2 linked regions of the Hydrogenophaga sp. SL48 genome follow. The protein of the gene in region 2 interacts with the protein of the main gene of each other region in a pairwise test. Links are inferred from orthologs where the notes say so. Each region holds a gene or a part of one and is shown on either strand. Other genes may lie near its edges. The genes, in order: recA and dprA.

Evidence for each region.
Region 1: the proteins of dprA (region 2) and recA interact in binary tests that used the Bacillus subtilis proteins (3 or more experiments, as listed by UniProt). The link is inferred for Hydrogenophaga sp. SL48 from one-to-one orthologs.

The regions. Positions count from the first base shown.
Region 1 is NZ_CP063400.1:4,372,049-4,380,867, forward strand. What follows is about bases 4,843-7,728. They hold recA (recombinase RecA), read left to right. Parts: upstream 4,843-5,672; coding sequence 5,673-6,785; downstream 6,786-7,728. Other genes in these bases: IM738_RS20665 (response regulator), read right to left, coding at 4,843-4,889; IM738_RS20670 (MarR family winged helix-turn-helix transcriptional regulator), read right to left, coding at 5,034-5,531; recX (recombination regulator RecX), read left to right, coding at 6,828-7,277; IM738_RS20685 (DUF4870 family protein), read right to left, coding at 7,354-7,695. In the rest of the region: IM738_RS20650 (DNA topoisomerase III), read left to right, coding at 1-2,013; IM738_RS20655 (glutathione S-transferase family protein), read left to right, coding at 2,031-2,684; IM738_RS20660 (sensor histidine kinase N-terminal domain-containing protein), read right to left, coding at 2,733-4,202; more of IM738_RS20665, read right to left, coding at 4,221-4,842; IM738_RS20690 (MFS transporter), read left to right, coding at 7,806-8,819. UniProt on the Bacillus subtilis protein: Multifunctional protein involved in homologous recombination, DNA repair and competence.
Region 2 is NZ_CP063400.1:4,229,351-4,238,080, reverse strand. The notes cover bases 3,056-5,852. They hold dprA (DNA-processing protein DprA), read right to left. Parts: upstream 5,105-5,852; coding sequence 4,007-5,104; downstream 3,056-4,006. Other genes in these bases: IM738_RS20040 (LysM peptidoglycan-binding domain-containing protein), read right to left, coding at 5,115-5,852; IM738_RS20050 (DUF1631 family protein), read left to right, coding at 3,056-3,871. Outside these bases: protein translocase subunit SecD, read left to right, coding at 1-397; protein translocase subunit SecF, read left to right, coding at 415-1,371; more of IM738_RS20050, read left to right, coding at 1,448-3,055; more of IM738_RS20040, read right to left, coding at 5,853-6,374; def (peptide deformylase), read left to right, coding at 6,723-7,244; fmt (methionyl-tRNA formyltransferase), read left to right, coding at 7,250-8,224; IM738_RS20025 (AzlC family ABC transporter permease), read left to right, coding at 8,224-8,730. UniProt on the Bacillus subtilis protein: Protein that helps load RecA onto ssDNA during transformation. Binds cooperatively to circular ssDNA, is able to bridge different segments of DNA. Favors the loading of RecA onto SsbA- or SsbB-coated ssDNA and formation of RecA-DNA filaments.

The sequences.
Region 1 (8,819 bases), 140 kb from region 2 along the record:
CAGCGCGAGGCCAACGGCCGCTTCGGCTTCTCGGCCAAGACCACGCTGCAGCTGGCCCAAAGCCTGTACGAACGCCACAAAGCCCTGACCTACCCGCGGACCGATTCGCGTGCGCTGCCCGAGGACTACCTGCCCACGGTGAAGCAGACCTTCGAGATGCTGGCCGACAGCGGCATGAAGCACCTGGCGCCGCACGCGCTGACGGCGCTCAACGGCGGCTACATCCGCCCGAGCAAGCGCATCTTCGACAACAGCAAGGTGTCGGACCACTTTGCCATCATCCCCACGCTGCAGGCGCCCAGCGGCCTGAGCGAAGCCGAGCAGAAACTGTACGACCTGGTGGTGCGCCGCTTCCTGGCGGTGTTCTTCCCCAGCGCCGAGTTCATGGTGACCACGCGCATCAGCAAGGTGCTCAACCACCACTTCAAGACCGAAGGCAAGGTGCTCGTGAAGCCGGGCTGGATGGCCGTGTATGGCAAAGAAGCCGCCGAGGATGTGGAAGGCGCCAAGGAAGGCGACAAGGGCCAGAACCTGGTGCCGGTGCGCGAGGGCGAGACCGTGCGCACCGAGACGGTGGAGGCCAAGGGCCTGAAGACCAAACCACCGGCCCGCTACTCGGAAGCCACGCTGCTCGGCGCCATGGAAGGTGCCGGCAAGCTGATCGACGACGACGAGCTGCGCGAGGCCATGCAGGAAAAAGGCCTGGGCACGCCCGCCACGCGCGCGGCCACCATCGAAGGCCTGCTGACCGAAAAATACATGCTGCGCGAGGGCCGCGAACTCATCCCCACGGCCAAGGCCTTCCAGCTCATGACGCTGCTGCGTGGCCTGGGCGTGGAAGAACTCTCCAAGGCCGAGCTCACCGGTGAGTGGGAACACAAGCTGGCGCAGATGGAGCACGGCCAGCTCAGCCGCAGCGACTTCATGGCCGAGATCGCGCAGATGACCGAGCGCATGGTGAAGAAGGCCAAGGAATACGACCGCGACACCATCCCCGGCAACTACGCCACCCTGCAAACGCCCTGCCCCAACTGCGGTGGCGTGGTGAAGGAAAACTACCGCCGTTACGGCTGCACCGGCGCTGACGGCAACAGCGATGGTTGCGGCTTTTCGTTCGGCAAATCGCCGGCCGGCCGCACCTTCGAACCCGAAGAAGCCGAACAGCTGCTGGCGACCAAGAAGATCGGCCCGCTGGAGGGCTTCCGTTCCAAGGCGGGCTGGCCCTTCGTGGCCGAGATCGTGATCAAGTTCAACGAAGAAGACCAGAACTGGAAGCTCGAATTCGACTTCGGCGACGACAAGAAGAACGAAGAGACCGGCGAGCTGGTCGATTTCACCGGCAGCGAGTCGCTCGGCGCCTGCCCCAAGTGCGGCAGCCCGGTGCACGAGCATGGCGCCAACTACGTGTGCGAGAAGTCGGTGCCCACCGACGCGCAGGCCACGCCGAGCTGCGACTTCAAGAGCGGCAAAATCATCCTGCAGCAGCCGGTGGCGCGCGAGCAGATGCACAAGCTGCTGGAAACCGGCAAGACCGACCTGCTCGACAAGTTCGTCTCCATGCGCACGCGCCGTGCCTTCAAGGCCTTCCTGGCCTGGGACAAGGAAGCGGGCAAGGTGAACTTCGAGTTCGAGCCGCGCACCAGCAAGTTCCCGCCACGCAAGACAGCGGCCGGTGCGCCGGCCAAGGCCGCGCCGGCGAAGAAGGCGACTGCCAAGGCCGCGCCCGCCAAGAAAGCCGCGGCCAAGAAGACCGCGGCGGTGAAGGCACCGCGCAAGACCACCGCCGCCAGCGGCAAGCAGCCCAGCGCTGCGCTGGCCGCGGTGATCGGCCCGGACGCCGTGTCGCGCCCCGAAGCCGTTAAGAAGCTGTGGGACTACATCAAGGCCAACGGCCTGCAGGACGCGACCAACAAACGCAACATCAACGCCGACGCCAAGCTGGCGCCGGTGTTCGGCAAGCCGCAAGTCACGATGTTTGAAATCGCCGGCGTGCTGGGCAAACACCTCGGCTGATTCCAGGAGACACCGCCATGAGCCTCAAACTGTATTTCGCCCCCGGCGCCTGCTCGTTCGTGCCGCACAGCCTGCTCGAACTGTCGGGCGCAGCGTTCGAACCCGTCAGCGTGAAGCTGCACAAGGGCGAGCAGCGCTCGGCCGAGTACCTGGCGCTCAACCCCCGCGGCCAGGTGCCGGTGCTGGTGGACGACGGCGAGGTGATCACCCAGATCGTCGCCATCCTGCTGCACCTGGACGCGAAGCTGCCCGAGGCCGGCATCCTGCCCGCCGGCGGCATGGCCCGCACGCGCGCGCTGTCCACGCTGGCCTGGATGAACAACACGGTGCACCCCACCTTCACCCACATCTTCATGCCGCAGAAGTTCACCGACGACGCAGCGGCGCAGCAGGCGATCAAACGATTCGCGGTCGAGAGTTACCGCGGTCTGCTGGGCGAGATCGAGGCCCTGGCCGCGAACGCCGCGCCCTGGCTGACGGGCGACCGCCCGGGCGCGCTCGACGCCTATGCGCTCACGCTGTTGCGCTGGGGCGGCATCGCCGGCATCGACCCCACCGGGTTCACCGCCACCTGGGCCCTGGCCCAGCGCTTTGCCGCGCTGCCAGCGGTGGCCACGGTGATTGATCGCGAACGCTTGCAACTCAACCTGTACCAGCCGCCGGCAGGCTGATCGCTTTGCACCGTTACCGAAGACAAGGGCGCCGCTGGGCGCCCTTGTTCATTCGTCGGCGGGTTTTCTGGCCGCAAAGCGGATGGCCACCCGCAAGCCGCGGCGGGGGCCTTCGGGGTGCGTGTCTTCCATCATGACCACGGCGCCGTGTTGCTGGGCGATCTCATGCACGATCGCCAGACCTAGGCCGGAGCCGTCCACGTTGGTGCCCAGCGCGCGGTAGAAGGGTTGCAGCACCAGCGCACGTTCGTTTTCGGGGATGCCCGGGCCGTTGTCCTCGACCTGGAGGATCTGCACGCCACTGAACCGGTCGAACAGCACCCGCACCGTCACGATGCCTCCCTGGCCCGAGTAGTTGATCGCGTTGTCGACCAGGTTGCGGACCATCTCCTGCAACAGGGTCGGGTTCCCGTCCATCAGGCAGATCTCGGGCATCTCTTCCGGTCCTTCGTAGCCGAGGTCGATGCCGTGTTCCAGCGCCCGCGGCACCGAATCCCGGACCACGTCAGTGACCAGTTTGGCCAGATCGATCTGCGCGCTGGGCAGCGCACGGCCCGTGGTCTCTGCGCGGGCCAGTGCCAACAGCTGGTTGACGGTGTGCGTGGCCCTGGAGCTGGAGCGGGCGATCTGCTGCAGCGAGCCGCGAATCTCCTGCGGGTCGGTTTCGCGCTGCGCCAGTTCCGCCTGCATGCGCAGCCCGGCCAGCGGCGTCTTGAGCTGGTGCGCCGCGTCGGCCAGAAAGCGCTTCTGCGTGGTGAGCGAGGTCTTCAGCCGCGTGAGCAGGTCGTTGATCGACGACACCAGCGGCGCCACCTCCTGGGGAATGAACGATTCCTCGATGGGGCTGAGGTCGTCGGGCTTGCGCGCGCGGATCTTCTGTTCCAGCTCGTTGAGCGGGCGGATGCCACGCACCAGCGCCAGCCACACCAGCAGCACCGCCAGCGGCAGGATGACGAACTGCGGCACCATCACGCCCTTGATGATCTCGGTCGCCAGCGTGGACCGTTTGCCCTTGGTCTCACCCACCTGCATGAGCACCAGCTGCTTCGTCTCGGTGCCGCGCGACAGCCAGGCGTAGGCCACCCGCACCTCGTCGCCGCGCACCATGTCGTCGCGCAACAGCACCCGGCCGGGTTCGGGCAGCTCGGGCTCGTTGGGCAGGGGGAAATCGCCTTCACCGCTGATGAGCCGGCCGCGCGCGTCCAGCACCTGGTAGTACACGAGGTCGCTGTCGTCGGCCCGCAGCAGGTCGCGGGCCTGGGGGGTGAGGTTGAAGCTGACCTTTTTGTCGGTGGCCACCACGAACTGCGTCAGTGCCTGCAGGTTGAACTCCAGCGCCCGGTCGAACGGCTTGGTGGCGATGCCCTGGGCCACGAACCACGTCAGCGCCAGCGACAGCGGCCACAGCAGCAGCAGCGGCGTGAGCATCCAGTCCAGGATCTCGCCGAACAGGCTGCGCTGCTCGCGCTGGAACAGCCCGAAGGAGATGCGCGCGCTGTCGTGCGGCTCGTCGGCCATGTCAGAGCGCAGCCGGGGTCAAATCTTCTCCAGGCAATAGCCCAGCCCCCGCACCGTGGCGATGCGGATCGGGCCCTTCTCGATCTTCTTGCGCAGGCGGTGGATGTAGACCTCGATGGCGTTGTTGCTCACCTCTTCGCCCCACTCGCACAGGCGCTCGACCAGCTGGTCCTTGCTCACCAGCCGTCCGGCGCGCTGCAGCAGCACCTCGAGCAGGCCGAGCTCGCGCGCCGAGAGCTCGACCATCTTGCCGTCGATGGTGGCCACGCGCCCGGCCTGGTCGTACACCAGCGGGCCGTGCTTGATGGTGGAGCTGGCGCCGCCCATGCCGCGGCGGGTGAGGGCGCGCACGCGGGCTTCGAGTTCCTGCAGCGAGAACGGCTTGGCCATGTAGTCGTCGGCGCCGTAGTCCAGGCCCTTGACGCGTTCCTCGATGCTGTCGGCCGCCGTCAGGATCAGCACCGGCAGCGACGAGCCGCGCGAGCGAAGGCGCTTGAGCACCTCCAGGCCGTGCATCTTGGGCAGGCCCAGATCGAGGATCAGCAGGTCGAACTCGTTGTTCGTCATCAGCGCGGCGTCGGCCTCGCTGCCGCTGGCCACGTGGTCGACGGCGGCACCGGCCGCGCGAAGCCCGCGCAACAGGCCATCGGCCAGGACCTGGTCGTCTTCGGCAATCAGGATGCGCATGCGGGTCTCCTATCGGCTGTATGGCCCAGCCTGTTGGCTGGGGCATGGGGTGGGGCGCTGTCTGGTTCCTCGGCTTGCGCTCTGCGGTTCATTTTAGGCCGCCGCGCACCCGCCTTTCGCCGGACAAACCCGCGTGCGCGACGCTCAGCTGCCGTAGGCCTCCAGCCCCAGCGCGACCACGGTGGCGATGTCCTCGCCGACCTGCGCACGGAACTCGTTCTCGGCGCGGGCCACCGCCAGCCGGAAGGCCTCGAGCCACAGCAAGCCGGTGGCGGTGAAGACGATGCGCCGCGCCCGCGCGTCCAGCGGGTCGGGCTCACGTCGCACCAGGTCCCACGCCTCGCACTGCGTCACCAGATCGCCCATGGCCTGTTTGCTGATGCCCGCGCTCTGGGCCAGTTCGGTCAGACGGGAGCCGTGCAAGCCCAGGTGGCGGGTGATATGGACATGGGCCGCGCCGATCTGCTCGCGCGCGGCGAGGTTCGAAAGCGCCAGCGGCACGTTCGGATCGTGCGCCATGAGGTACAGCACCCGCGCGTCAAAGCGGCGCAAGGCCAGGCCCATCAACCGGCCAAGGTGGGCGCTGCGCCAGCGGTCGTCGGGCGGGCTGTCGGACACCTGTCGAGGAGTGGGTATGGCCATCGGCAAATGGTAAGGCAAACTGATCAATAAATAGAATGTTGTCGATGTATTCGGCGATAAACTGCTGTTTAAGCATCCAGCCTGTACACAAAAACACTTGCCGGAAGCGAACACCCACTCACACGCTCAGGAGCACGTCACATGGACCCGATCAGCAAACCAAACCCCGTCAACGCCGAAAAAGCCAAGGCCCTGCAGGCCGCGCTGGCCCAGATCGAAAAGCAGTTCGGCAAGGGCACCATCATGCGGCTGGGCGAAGGCGAGGTGATCGAAGACATCCAGGTCGTCTCCACCGGCTCGCTGGGGCTGGACATCGCCCTGGGCGTCGGCGGCCTGCCGCGCGGTCGCGTGGTGGAAATCTACGGCCCGGAATCCTCGGGCAAGACCACGCTGACCCTGCAGGTGATCGCCGAGATGCAGAAGCTGGCCGGCACCTGCGCCTTTGTGGACGCCGAGCACGCGCTGGACATCCAGTACGCGCAGAAGCTGGGCGTGAACCTGCAGGACCTGCTGATCAGCCAGCCCGACACCGGTGAACAGGCGCTCGAAATCGTGGACTCGCTGGTGCGTTCCGGCGCGGTGGACCTGATCGTGGTGGACTCGGTCGCCGCGCTCACGCCCAAGGCCGAACTCGAAGGCGAGATGGGCGACAGCCTGCCCGGTCTGCAGGCCCGCCTCATGAGCCAGGCGCTGCGCAAGCTCACCGCCCACATCAAGAAGACCAACTGCATGGTCATCTTCATCAACCAGATCCGCATGAAGATCGGTGTCATGTTCGGCAGCCCCGAGACCACCACCGGTGGCAACGCGCTCAAGTTCTACGCCTCGGTCCGCCTCGACATCCGTCGCACCGGCACGATCAAGAAGGGCGAAGAAGCGATCGGCAACGAAACCAAGGTCAAGGTGGTGAAGAACAAGGTCTCGCCCCCGTTCAAGACCGCCGAGTTCGACATCCTGTTCGGCGAGGGCATCAGCCGCGAAGGCGAGATCCTGGACCTGGGTGTGCTGAACAAGGTGATCGAAAAGTCCGGCGCCTGGTACGCCTACAACGGCGAAAAGATCGGCCAGGGTCGCGACAACTCGCGCGAATTCCTGCGCGAAAACCCCGAGCTGCGTGTCGAGATCGAAAACAAGGTGCGCACCGAGCTGGGTGTTCCGCTGCTGCCGGTGGACGAGGCGCCCGCGCCTGCCAAGGCCGCCAAAGCGGACAAGGCCGCGGCCAAGCCGGACAAGGCCGAAGTCCTGAGCGAGTGAGCGTTGTGAGCACGGCACAGCGAGCGGTGGAGCATTCGTCGCATGGCGTTTGATCAGATCTCCCTCAAAGGCCGTGCCCTGCGCCTGCTGGCCGGGCGCGAGCACTCCCGCGCCGAGCTGGAGCGCAAACTGAGAGCCCACGAAACGGAGCCGGGCGAGCTGGCCCGCGCGCTGGACGAGCTGGATGCCAAGGGCTTCATCAACGAACAGCGTGTGCTCGAATCCGTCGTGCACCGCCGTGCTTCCCGCCTGGGTGCCGCCCGTGTGAAGCAAGAGCTGCAGGCCAAAGGGCTGGACCCGGTTGCGGTGGCCGAGGCGGTGGCTGCGCTGCGTGGCACCGAGGTGGAACGGGCCCGCGAGGTCTGGCGCAAGAAATTCGGATCACCGCCGGCCGATGCGGCCGAGCGCGGCAAGCAGATGCGGTTTCTGCTGGCGCGCGGCTTCGGCGCCGAAGCGATCCGCCGCGTGGTCGGCGGCAGCGACGAAGACTGAGCGGAGCGGCGAATCCAGCGAGAGGGCGCGACTGGAGCGGGGCGTCTGTCAGCACACACCGCGGGGGTGCTTCACTTCAGGCGACGCCCTCGTACATCGGCCGGCCCTCGTTCAGACGGATCCAGCCTTTGACGATGCGGTAGATGAACCAGACCAGGTTCGCGAACAGCACGGCAAACCCGACCACGACCACCAGGCTCAGCACACCGAGCACGCTCCACAGCAGCCCGAACCAGAAGGTGCGGATCTGCCAGCGGAAATGGCTCTCCAGCCAGGTCCCCGCCACGTCGTCGCGCTTGACGTAATTCATGACGATGGCGACCAGGATCGTCACCCCCACCAGGATGGACGACGCGTAGAGCGCGTAGATCACCGTGGTGAGTGTTTTGTTGGCTTCGTCGCTGGCGGGTGCGTTCATGTCGGCTCCGGGCAGGGGATCGGGGGGCGTGGCGCAGCGCAAGGGCTTCGAACACGTTTCTGAACTATAGCCACTGCCCCTTGAGCGGCCCACTGTATAAACAACGCCTTATGAATAAAAACCTCTGGCTGCTGGCCGCCGCGCAAGGCCTCTTCCTGACCAACAACGTGGTCTTCATCGCCATCAACGGCCTGGTGGGCCTGTCGCTCGCACCGTTGGGCTGGATGGCGACGTTGCCGGTGATGGGCTATGTGGTGGGTGGTGCGCTCTCCACGCCGCTGGTGGCGCGCACCCAGAGCGCCTTCGGCCGCCAGGGCTCGTTCCAGATCGGTTTGCTGGTGGCGCTGCTGTCGGCCCTGCTGTGCTACTGGGCCGCGGCCGACAAGAACTTCTGGCTGCTGGTGGCGGCCACGGTGATCGCGGGCTACTACAGCGCCAATGGCCAGCTCTACCGCTACGCGGCGGCCGAACTGGCGACCCCCGACTTCCGCGAAAAGGCGGTGTCGCTGGTGCTGGCGGGCGGCCTGGTGGGCGCGGTGCTGGGGCCCAACCTGGCCAGCCGAACGCGCAACCTGCTGGAGGTGCCGTTCGCCGGCGCCTACCTCTCGCTCGCGGTGGTGGCGCTGGTGTCGATGGGCATCATGGCCTTCCTGAAGTTCCCGCCGCTGCCACCGAAAAAGGCGAACGCCGACCCGGGACGCCCGCTTTCGGTGATCGTGCGCCAGCCCATCTTCATCGTCGCGACCCTCGGCGCCGCGCTGGGCTATGGCGTGATGAACCTGCTGATGGCGGCCACGCCGCTGGCCATGCAGGTGTGTGGCTTTCCGTTCGACGACGCGGCCCTGGTGCTGGAGTGGCACGTGATCGGCATGTTCGCGCCGGGCTTCTTCACCGGCCATCTGATCAAGCGCTTCGGCGTGCTCACCATCATGGGCGTGGGCGTGGTGCTGAACGCGCTGTGCATCGCGATCGCGCTCACCGGCGTGGAGCTGCAGCAGTTCCTGGTGGCGCTGTTCCTGCTGGGCGTGGGCTGGAACTTCCTCTTCACCGGCGGCACCACACTGTCGCTCCAAGCCTACAGGCCTGAGGAAAAAGACCGCGCACAGGCCGCCATCAACTTTTTC
Region 2 (8,730 bases):
GCTGACCTTGCCCGGCATGGCGGCCATGGCGTTGGCGCTGGGCATGGCCATCGACGCCAACGTGCTGATCAACGAGCGCGTGCGCGAAGAACTGCGCAACGGTTCCTCGCCACAGACCGCGATCAACGTGGGTTACGACCACGCATGGGGCACCATCCTGGACTCCAACATCACCTCGCTGATCGCGGGCGTGGCGCTGCTGGCGTTCGGCTCCGGCCCGGTGCGCGGCTTTGCGGTGGTGCACTGCATCGGCATCCTGACCAGCATGTTTTCGGCCGTGGTGTTCTCGCGCGGCCTGGTCAATCTCTGGTACGGCCGCCAGAAGAAACTCAAGAGCGTGTCCATCGGCACGGTGTGGCGCCCCGACGGCGACAACGCAGTGGCCAAGGCCGATTGACCCCAGGAGCTTGAAGCATGGAACTTTTCCGCATCCGCAAAGACATCCCGTTCATGAAGCACGCCATCGTGCTGAACGCGATCTCGGCCATCACTTTTTTCCTGGCGGTGTTCTTTCTGGTCACCCGTGGCCTGCACCTGTCGGTGGAGTTCACGGGCGGCACCGTGATGGAGGTGGCCTACGAACAGCCGGCCGATCTGGAGTCGGTGCGCAAGGTGATCGAGGGGCTGGGCTATGTCGATGTGCCGGTGCAGAACTTCGGCACCTCGCAGGATGTGCTGCTGCGCCTGCCCGCCAGGGCCGGCCAGAGTTCGGGTCAGCAGAGTGAAGCGGTGCTGACCGCGCTCAAGGCCCAGAACCCCGCGGTGCAGCTGCGCCGCACCGAGTTCGTCGGGCCTCAGGTGGGGCAGGAGCTGGTGGAGAACGGGCTCAAGGCGCTCGGGTTCGTGATCCTGGGCATCATGATCTACCTGGCGATCAGGTTCGAGTGGAAGTACGCGGTGTCCGCCATCATCGCCAACCTGCACGATGTGGTCATCATCCTGGGCTTCTTTGCGTTTTTCCAGTGGGAGTTCTCGCTGCCGGTGCTGGCGGCTGTGCTGGCCGTGCTGGGTTATTCGGTCAACGAATCCGTGGTGATTTTTGACCGCATCCGCGAGACGTTCCGCCGCCAGCGCAAGAAGACCACGGTCCAGATCATCGACCACGCCATCACCTCCACCATCAGTCGCACCATCATCACCCACGGTTCGACCCAGATCATGGTGCTGTCGATGCTGCTCTTCGGTGGTCCCACGCTGCATTACTTCGCCATGGCGCTGACCATCGGCATCCTGTTCGGCATTTATTCATCGGTCTTCGTGGCGGCCGCCATTGCCATGTGGCTGGGCATCAAGCGCGAGGACCTGATCAAACCGACGGGCAAGTCCAATCCGGGTGATCCGGACGATCCGAACAGCGGAGCGATGGTCTGAGCACCGCCGTTTCGGACCGTTTCACCCGGCTTTCTGTCGGCTAAGGCGGTCTGCATTCGTGTCATACTGAGCCATTGTGGCAACCTCTGATCAGCACGTTTCCTCTCTGGCCAAGCAGGCACGCGAGCTCTTTGTGGTTCACGTGGGGCGCGCCCTGCCCGAGTTGGTCAAGGCCTGTGAAACACGGCTGGCATCGGTGCTCGATCAGGCAGGCCCAGCGCGTGAAATGCAGGAGCGTAGAGACGCATGGCTGGCGTTCCAGAAGTGCCAGGCCACCTGGCTGAGCCAGAGCCGCAAGGCCCTGCAGCGCAGCTTGCTGCCGCGCCATGGTGCCCCTGCCAGCCAAGGCTCGGGCGTTCCGTCGGGTCGCCTTGAACTCCTCGCGGAAGGGGCCATTGATGACCAGATCATCGCCTCGCGCTTGGCGATGCGGGTACTGGATGTGGTGTCTACTGAGCTCAATGAGCTGAGGTTGCGCGTTCAGCACTTGGAGAAACGCCAGGAGTTGCCGCGGGGCGATGTGCTGCTGCCCGATGTGGTCGCACGCCTTCTGGTGGATCAGTGGCTGGACGTGCAGATGACCCGCGAGGGCTGGCTGCTGGTGCAGGAGGCTCTCGCGTCCGCCCTGGCCAAGAGCATGCTGGCATCCTATAAGGCAGCGAACGAGTTTCTCGTCTCCAGCGGGGTGATGAAAGAGATCGATCTGCAGGCGCTGGTGAAACGCACACCGGGCAGCCGTTCGGCGGGTCCTGCGCCGAGTGTTCCGGAGACCGCCAGCCATCACGTGCCGTCCGATGGTGGGGGACTCAGCGGAACGGGTGCTTCGAGAGCCGGAGCTGCAGCCAGTGCAACCGGTGCGGGAGCTCCCCACAGTGGCAGTGGCGTGGGCAGCGAATCGGGCGCAGGTTTCGGTTCGAGTCGCCCCAGCCCGCACTCTTCCGGCATGGGTGTTCACGACGAAACCCGCATGATGACCCACTCGTCGCCGCTGGCGCGGGCCCGGATGCGGGCTCAGGGTGTCGTGGGTCGCCTGCGCAGGTTGTTGATGGACAAGGTGGGGGGCGACTTTGAGGCCACCCAGGTGCTGCCGCCGTCGCCGATGCTTCAGCAGGTCATGCAGCGGGTGGCGCCCGAACCTATCTCCGGCAGCCCGGTGTCCGTGGGGATGGGATCATCCCGTCCGGGCATGATCTACATGGACAATTCCCATGTGGAAAGGGCCGCGACGGTCCTGCGGCAGCGCACGACCGAACTCAAGCAGGCCGCCAGCACACCGACCGAGAAGGCCACCATCGAGGTGGTGGCACTGATGTTTCAGAGCATTCTGGCCGAAGAGCGCATTCCCCCCAGTGTGCGGGTCTGGTTTGCCCGCCTGCAGATCCCGGTCCTGCGCGTGGCGCTGGCCGAACCTGAGTTTTTCAGCGCCCTGCAACACCCGGCACGGCGCCTCATCGACCGCATGGGGTCTTGCGTGATGGGTTTCGAGTCCAATGTCAGCTCGGTGGCGCTCGAGGCCGAGATCAAGCGCGTGGTGCAGGTGATCGAGCAATACCCGGAGACTGGGCGGCGGGTCTTCCAGCTGGTGCTGGACGAGTTCCAGAAGTTCTTGTCCACTTACCTGAGCGAGCAGGGCAGCACCAGTCGCTTTGTGAGCGTCGCGCAGCAGGTGGAACAAAAGGAAACCCTGTCGGTGCAGTACACCATCGAGCTGCGCAAGCTGCTCGATGACATTGCGGTGCGCGAAGAGGTGCGCGAGTTTCTGTTCAAGGTCTGGGTCGAGGTGCTGGCCGTGGCCAGTGTCAAATACGGACTGAAGCACGAGGAAACCGCTTCGCTCAAGAAGGTGGCTTCGGACCTGTTGTGGGCGGCCAGCGCCAAACCCAACCGCAATGACCGCGCGCGTGTGATCCAGCAACTGCCCGGCTTGCTGCAGCGCTTGCGCCAGGGCATGAGCCTGCTCGGCTACTCGCCGGGCGTTCAAGACCAGCACATCAAGGCGGTGAGCGATACGCTGGCCGATGCCTTCATGTCGCGCACCGAGGCCATCTCGCAGGAAACACTGGACAAGTTGTCGCAGCGTCTGACCCATCTGGAGGACTACATGCCCGACAGCGGACTGGGGGACCTGGACCTGGACAACGAGAGCATCGAGATGATCACAGGCGTGGACGCCAGCAACATCGAGGTGATCAAGCAGGGGGGCAGTCAGCCCAGCGAAGCGATGCGCGCTTGGGCGGTGGAGCTGCAGATCGGTTCGTGGTTCGGTCTGGATCACAACGGCAAGCTCAACAGTGTGCAGTTTGCCTGGCGCAGCGACCGTGGTCAGCTGTTCCTCTTCGTCACCAACGTCGGACGCTGCTTCCTGATCCAGGCCAACCGGGTGGCGGCTTACCTGCAGGCCGGATTGCTGGTGCCGAGTGAGGAAGAGGCGTTGACCGTGCGGGCCACGCGCGATGCGCTGACCAAGCTGGACGCCAATCCCGAAAGGCTGTTGGGGTGATGTCCCACCCCCGCGCCGCGCCTTCGGCGCGTCACCCCCTCAAGGGGGCGATGCGAGTGGCCCGGCGAAGCCGGTTCCACCGACTCCTCGGCTGAGAGCATTTCGCGCTGGATGCTTCGAGTGAGGCAGGCTGTTTCAGCCTTGGGTGATCCGTTGCAGCAGCCCGCCTGGCATCCGCCCCACTTCGCCTTCCAGCTCCAGTTCCAGTAGACGGGCTTGCAATGTGGCGGTGTCCAGGCCGGTGCGTGCTTGCAGTGCGTCAAAACTCACAGGGTCGTGTCCCACGGCACGGAGCAAATCATTCACCGGCTCGGCAGCCTGGTCTGGTTCTGTGCGATGTCCGGAGGGGTCGGCGATTCGCAGATCTTCCAGGATGTCTTGTGCCGATTCCACGAGTTTTGCGCCCTGCCGGATCAGCGCATGGCAACCGCGCGACTGCGGCGCGTGGATGGAGCCCGGGATGGCAAACACCTCACGCCCTTGCTCCGCCGCGAAACGCGCGGTGATCAGGGAGCCCGATCGAACGGCGGCCTCGACCACGAGCGTGCCCTGCGACAGGCCAGCGATGATTCGGTTGCGTTGCGGGAAGTTGGCCGCCAGAGGCGGCGTTCCGAGGGGGTACTCGCTGATCAGCAACCCTCGTTCCGCGATGCGGTTGGCCAGTGCATCGTGCCGTCTGGGGTACACGGTGTCGAGCCCTGTGCCCACCACGGCGATGGTGGTGCCACCACCTTCCAGGGCACCTGCGTGCGCCGCGCCATCCACGCCGAGAGCCAATCCCGACACCACACAGACACCCGCCTCGCCGAGACTCCGCGCGAACTGGCGGGCGTTGGTCTCCCCCTGCGGGGTGGGGTTGCGGCTGCCCACGATGGCAAGCTTGCGCGGATGGTCGAGCACCTCGGGCTGTCCGTGCAGGTACAGCATCAGCGGTGGATCGGCGGTGTTCAGCAGCGCGCCCGGGTAGTGGGCATCGGCCAGCGTGACCACCCTGTGGTCTGGGCTTTCGTCCAGCCAGGCCATCAGGCGATCGACGGCGGGTTCCAGCGTCTCGGGGATGCTCTGCATTGCACGCGCCGTGCGAGCATTGGTGACGGTTTGCCAGGCGCTGGGGCTCTGGGCCCAGACGCCTGAAGGCAGGCCAAACGCGGTGAGCAGCCTTCGGGCCGTGTCATTGCCCACGCCGGGAGTGAGCAGCAGCCTGAGCCAACCGGCCAGGGCCTCCCTGTCCATCGGCCGCGCTTCAGGGGTTGGTGAAGCGGTCGCCGATCTTGACGCCGTCCTGGATGTTCAGCACCACGGCGTAAGACACCTTGTCGAAGGTGCGGAAGACCATCATCAGGCCATTGCTCTCGCCGGGGAGGCGCAACTGAGGGCGGCTGTCGTCGGTTTTGTCGGTCAGGGTGTTGGCATCTCGAACCAAGGCCAGCACATGTCCGTCTTCCAAGCCGTGTGCCTTGCCTCGGTTGATGGCGACCACCTGGTTCTGGGCGGCATACCGGACGGCATTGCCGTAGACCGAGACGATCAGGCCATTCTGGGCCTGACCCGGGGCGCGGGGCACGTAGTTGGGGATCACGCGCGGAGGTTCGGGCAGCATGCGGTCACCGACGCGCATTTCTTCCTTGGCGCTCACGATGTCGATGGTGGCGGGCACCAGCTCACCGGTCGCCGCCGGCTTGACGGGCTCTTTCTCGGCCACTGGCACGCGCTCGAGGTTGTGCGCGGTGTTGTCGTACGTGGGTTTGTAGACGTCCTTGCCAGCGGGCTTCTGGGCCGAAGCCGGGGCCTCGATGTCTCGACGGCTTTCGGGGCGCACCAGCAACGCCTTGCCGATGTACTGGGCCTCGTAGGCGAGGATTTCGCCCGTGGCCGGGTCTTTCAGCGCCACCGCGTTCCGGAACACGCGGAAATTGCGGGGCTTGCCCGCTTCCATCGTCAGTGCTTCCTGGGCGATGGCGCCGTCGCCGTACTGACCGCGGGCATAGGCGCGGTCACCCAGGCTGAGCAGCACCCGGTTTTCCGGTGTGGCGACGATGCGGGGAGCGCGCGCGAAAGTGGCTTCGTCCACCACCAGGGGTTCGGCCAGGAAGGATTCGATGGCCTGCATGTTGACCGGCGGAATCGCCGAATCGGACAGGCTCTCGACGCGGGTGCGTGGCGACACACGCACCGTCGGCGTGTCACCCTCGCCCGGACGGCGGGTGCTCAGGCGGGCGCGGCCACCGGATTTGTCGAGGTACAGCACCTGACCCGGGTAGATGCGGTGCGGGTTCTTGATCTCCTCCAGGTTCATGCCCCAGAGCTCAGGCCAGCGCCATGGGCTCTTCAGGAACAACCCGGAGATGCGCCACAGCGTGTCGCCGCGAACGACCGTGTGGCTGTCGGGCGCGTTGGGCGCCAGTTCGGACAGCGGCACCCCGGTCTGGGCCACCTGGTTGGCGGTGGCGCGCTGTCCGGACGTGACGGTCTGGCTCTGCGCCCAGGCGGTGCCGGTGGCCATCGCGATCAACAACGCGCAGGCGCCAGCCACGGGTCGCGACAGGCTGAAGGCGGACGGGAGGGCGGACGAGCGGGTGTTCAATGGCATGTGTGGGCCCCTGGGGCTGGCGCAATCTGGCCGAAAACCGTGCCCGGTCACCCGGACAAACGGCGCTTCAAGTCTTGACAATTCGCATTTGATTTTGCGCCCAAGCCCTTGATTAGGCAATATTAATGGACGTGGCCATCCACGCGATCCGCGAAAAGTAGCGAAAATAGCGACAAACCCCTCCCGATGGTCACGGCCGCGCCACGTTCGCCGTGACCATCGTTTTGCCCAGACCCCGACCGCTGCGTCGCCGCCTTTGCCATGAACCCGCCCGATTTGCTCCCCATCCTGCGTTACCCCGACCCACGCCTGCACACCGTGGCGAAACCGGTGGTGGCGTTTGACGACCGCCTTCGCGTGTTGATCGAGCGGATGCTGGCCACCATGTACGACGCCAGCGGCATCGGGCTGGCGGCCACGCAGGTGGACGTGCACGAGCGCCTGGTCGTGATCGATGTGAGCGAAACGCGCGACCAGCCCCTGGTGCTGGTCAATCCGGTGATCGACTGGGCCAGTGCCGAAACCCGCAAGGGTGAGGAGGGTTGCCTGTCGGTGCCGGGCATCTACGACGGTGTGGAGCGTTCCATTGCCGTGAAGGTGCGGGCCCAGGATGCCGAGGGACACAGCCGCGTGATCGAGGCCGAGGGCATGCTGGCCGTGTGCATCCAGCACGAGATGGACCACCTGATGGGCAAGGTGTTCGTGGAATACCTTTCGCCGCTCAAACGCAACCGGATCAAAGGCAAGTTGCTGAAATCGCAACGCGAAGCGCAGAAGGCATGACGGCCATGCGTGTGGTCTTCGCCGGCACGCCGGCGTTCGCCCGTGTGGCGCTGGAGCGCCTGATCGCGGCGGGGTTCGAGATCCCATTGGTGCTGACCCAGCCCGATCGACCGGCTGGCCGTGGCATGAAGCTGCAGGCGTCGCCGGTCAAGCAGTGCGCGCTGGAACACGGCATCGCGGTGGCGCAGCCGCGCAGCCTGCGGCTGGACGGCAAATACCCCGAGGACGCCACCGCCGCGCGCGAAGCCATTCTTTCCGCGAAAGCCGATGCCATGGTGGTCGCCGCTTACGGACTGATCCTGCCGCAGTGGGTGCTCGATGCGCCCGTGAAGGGATGTCTCAACATCCACGCTTCCCTCCTGCCGCGCTGGCGCGGCGCGGCGCCCATCCACCGCGCCATCGAGGCGGGCGATGTGCAGACCGGCGTGACCGTCATGCAGATGGACGCGGGCCTGGACACCGGCGACATGCTGCTGATGGAACGGCTGGCCATCGGCGCCGACGACACCACCGGCAGCCTGCACGACCGGTTGGCCACGCTGGGCGGTCGCCTGATCGTCGAGGCGCTGGAGCTGGCCGCCTGTGGCGGATTGGCCGCTGAAAAGCAGCCAGTCGAGGGGGTGACCTACGCGCACAAGATCGAGAAGGCCGAAGCCACCATCGACTGGACGCTGCCCGCAGAGGAGATCGGGCGGCGGGTTCGGGCCTTCAACCCGGCCCCGGGCGCCGCAACGGCGCTGGCGGGCGAGGCGATCAAGGTCTGGGCCGTGCACGCTGACGGCGTCGGCGCTGCGGGCGTGCCCGGCCAGGTGCTGTCGGCGGGCGCCGACGGCATCCGCGTGGCGACCGGTGACGGCGTGCTGGTGCTGACCGAGTTGCAGCGCGCCGGGGGCAAGCGGCTGCCGGCGGCGGATTTCCTGCGCGGCTTTCCGCTCGTGCCCGGCCAGGTGCTGGACGCCGCCATGAAAGCCGCCGGCTGATGTTTTTTCTGGCCGAACACCGCCGCCACGCGGAATTCTGGGAAGGTTTCCGCGACCAGGCGTCGGTGGCCGTGGGCATCGGTGCCTGGGGCCTGATGACCGGCGTGGCCATGGTCAAGTCGGGGTTGTCGGTGATCGAAGCCCTGTTGATGACGGTGATCGTGTTTGCCGGCAGCGCGCAGCTCGCGGCCGTGCCCATGATCGTGGCGGGCGCGCCGATGTGGGTGATCCTGGCGGCCTCGTTCTGCGTCAACCTGCGGTTCGTGGTGTTCTCCATCCACCTGCGGCCCTATGTGATGCACCTGCCGCGCTGGCAGCGCATCGTGACCGGCTTCTACACCGGTGACCTGACCTACGTGTATTTCGTGCGCCGCTACCCGCACGTGGCCACCGACGCCGACGGCATCGCGCGCCAGCAGGCCTACCTCGCGGGCAACTGCGCGGTGAACTACGTGGCCTGGATGAGCGCCAGCGTGGTCGGTGTGGTGCTGGCCAACGCCGTGCCC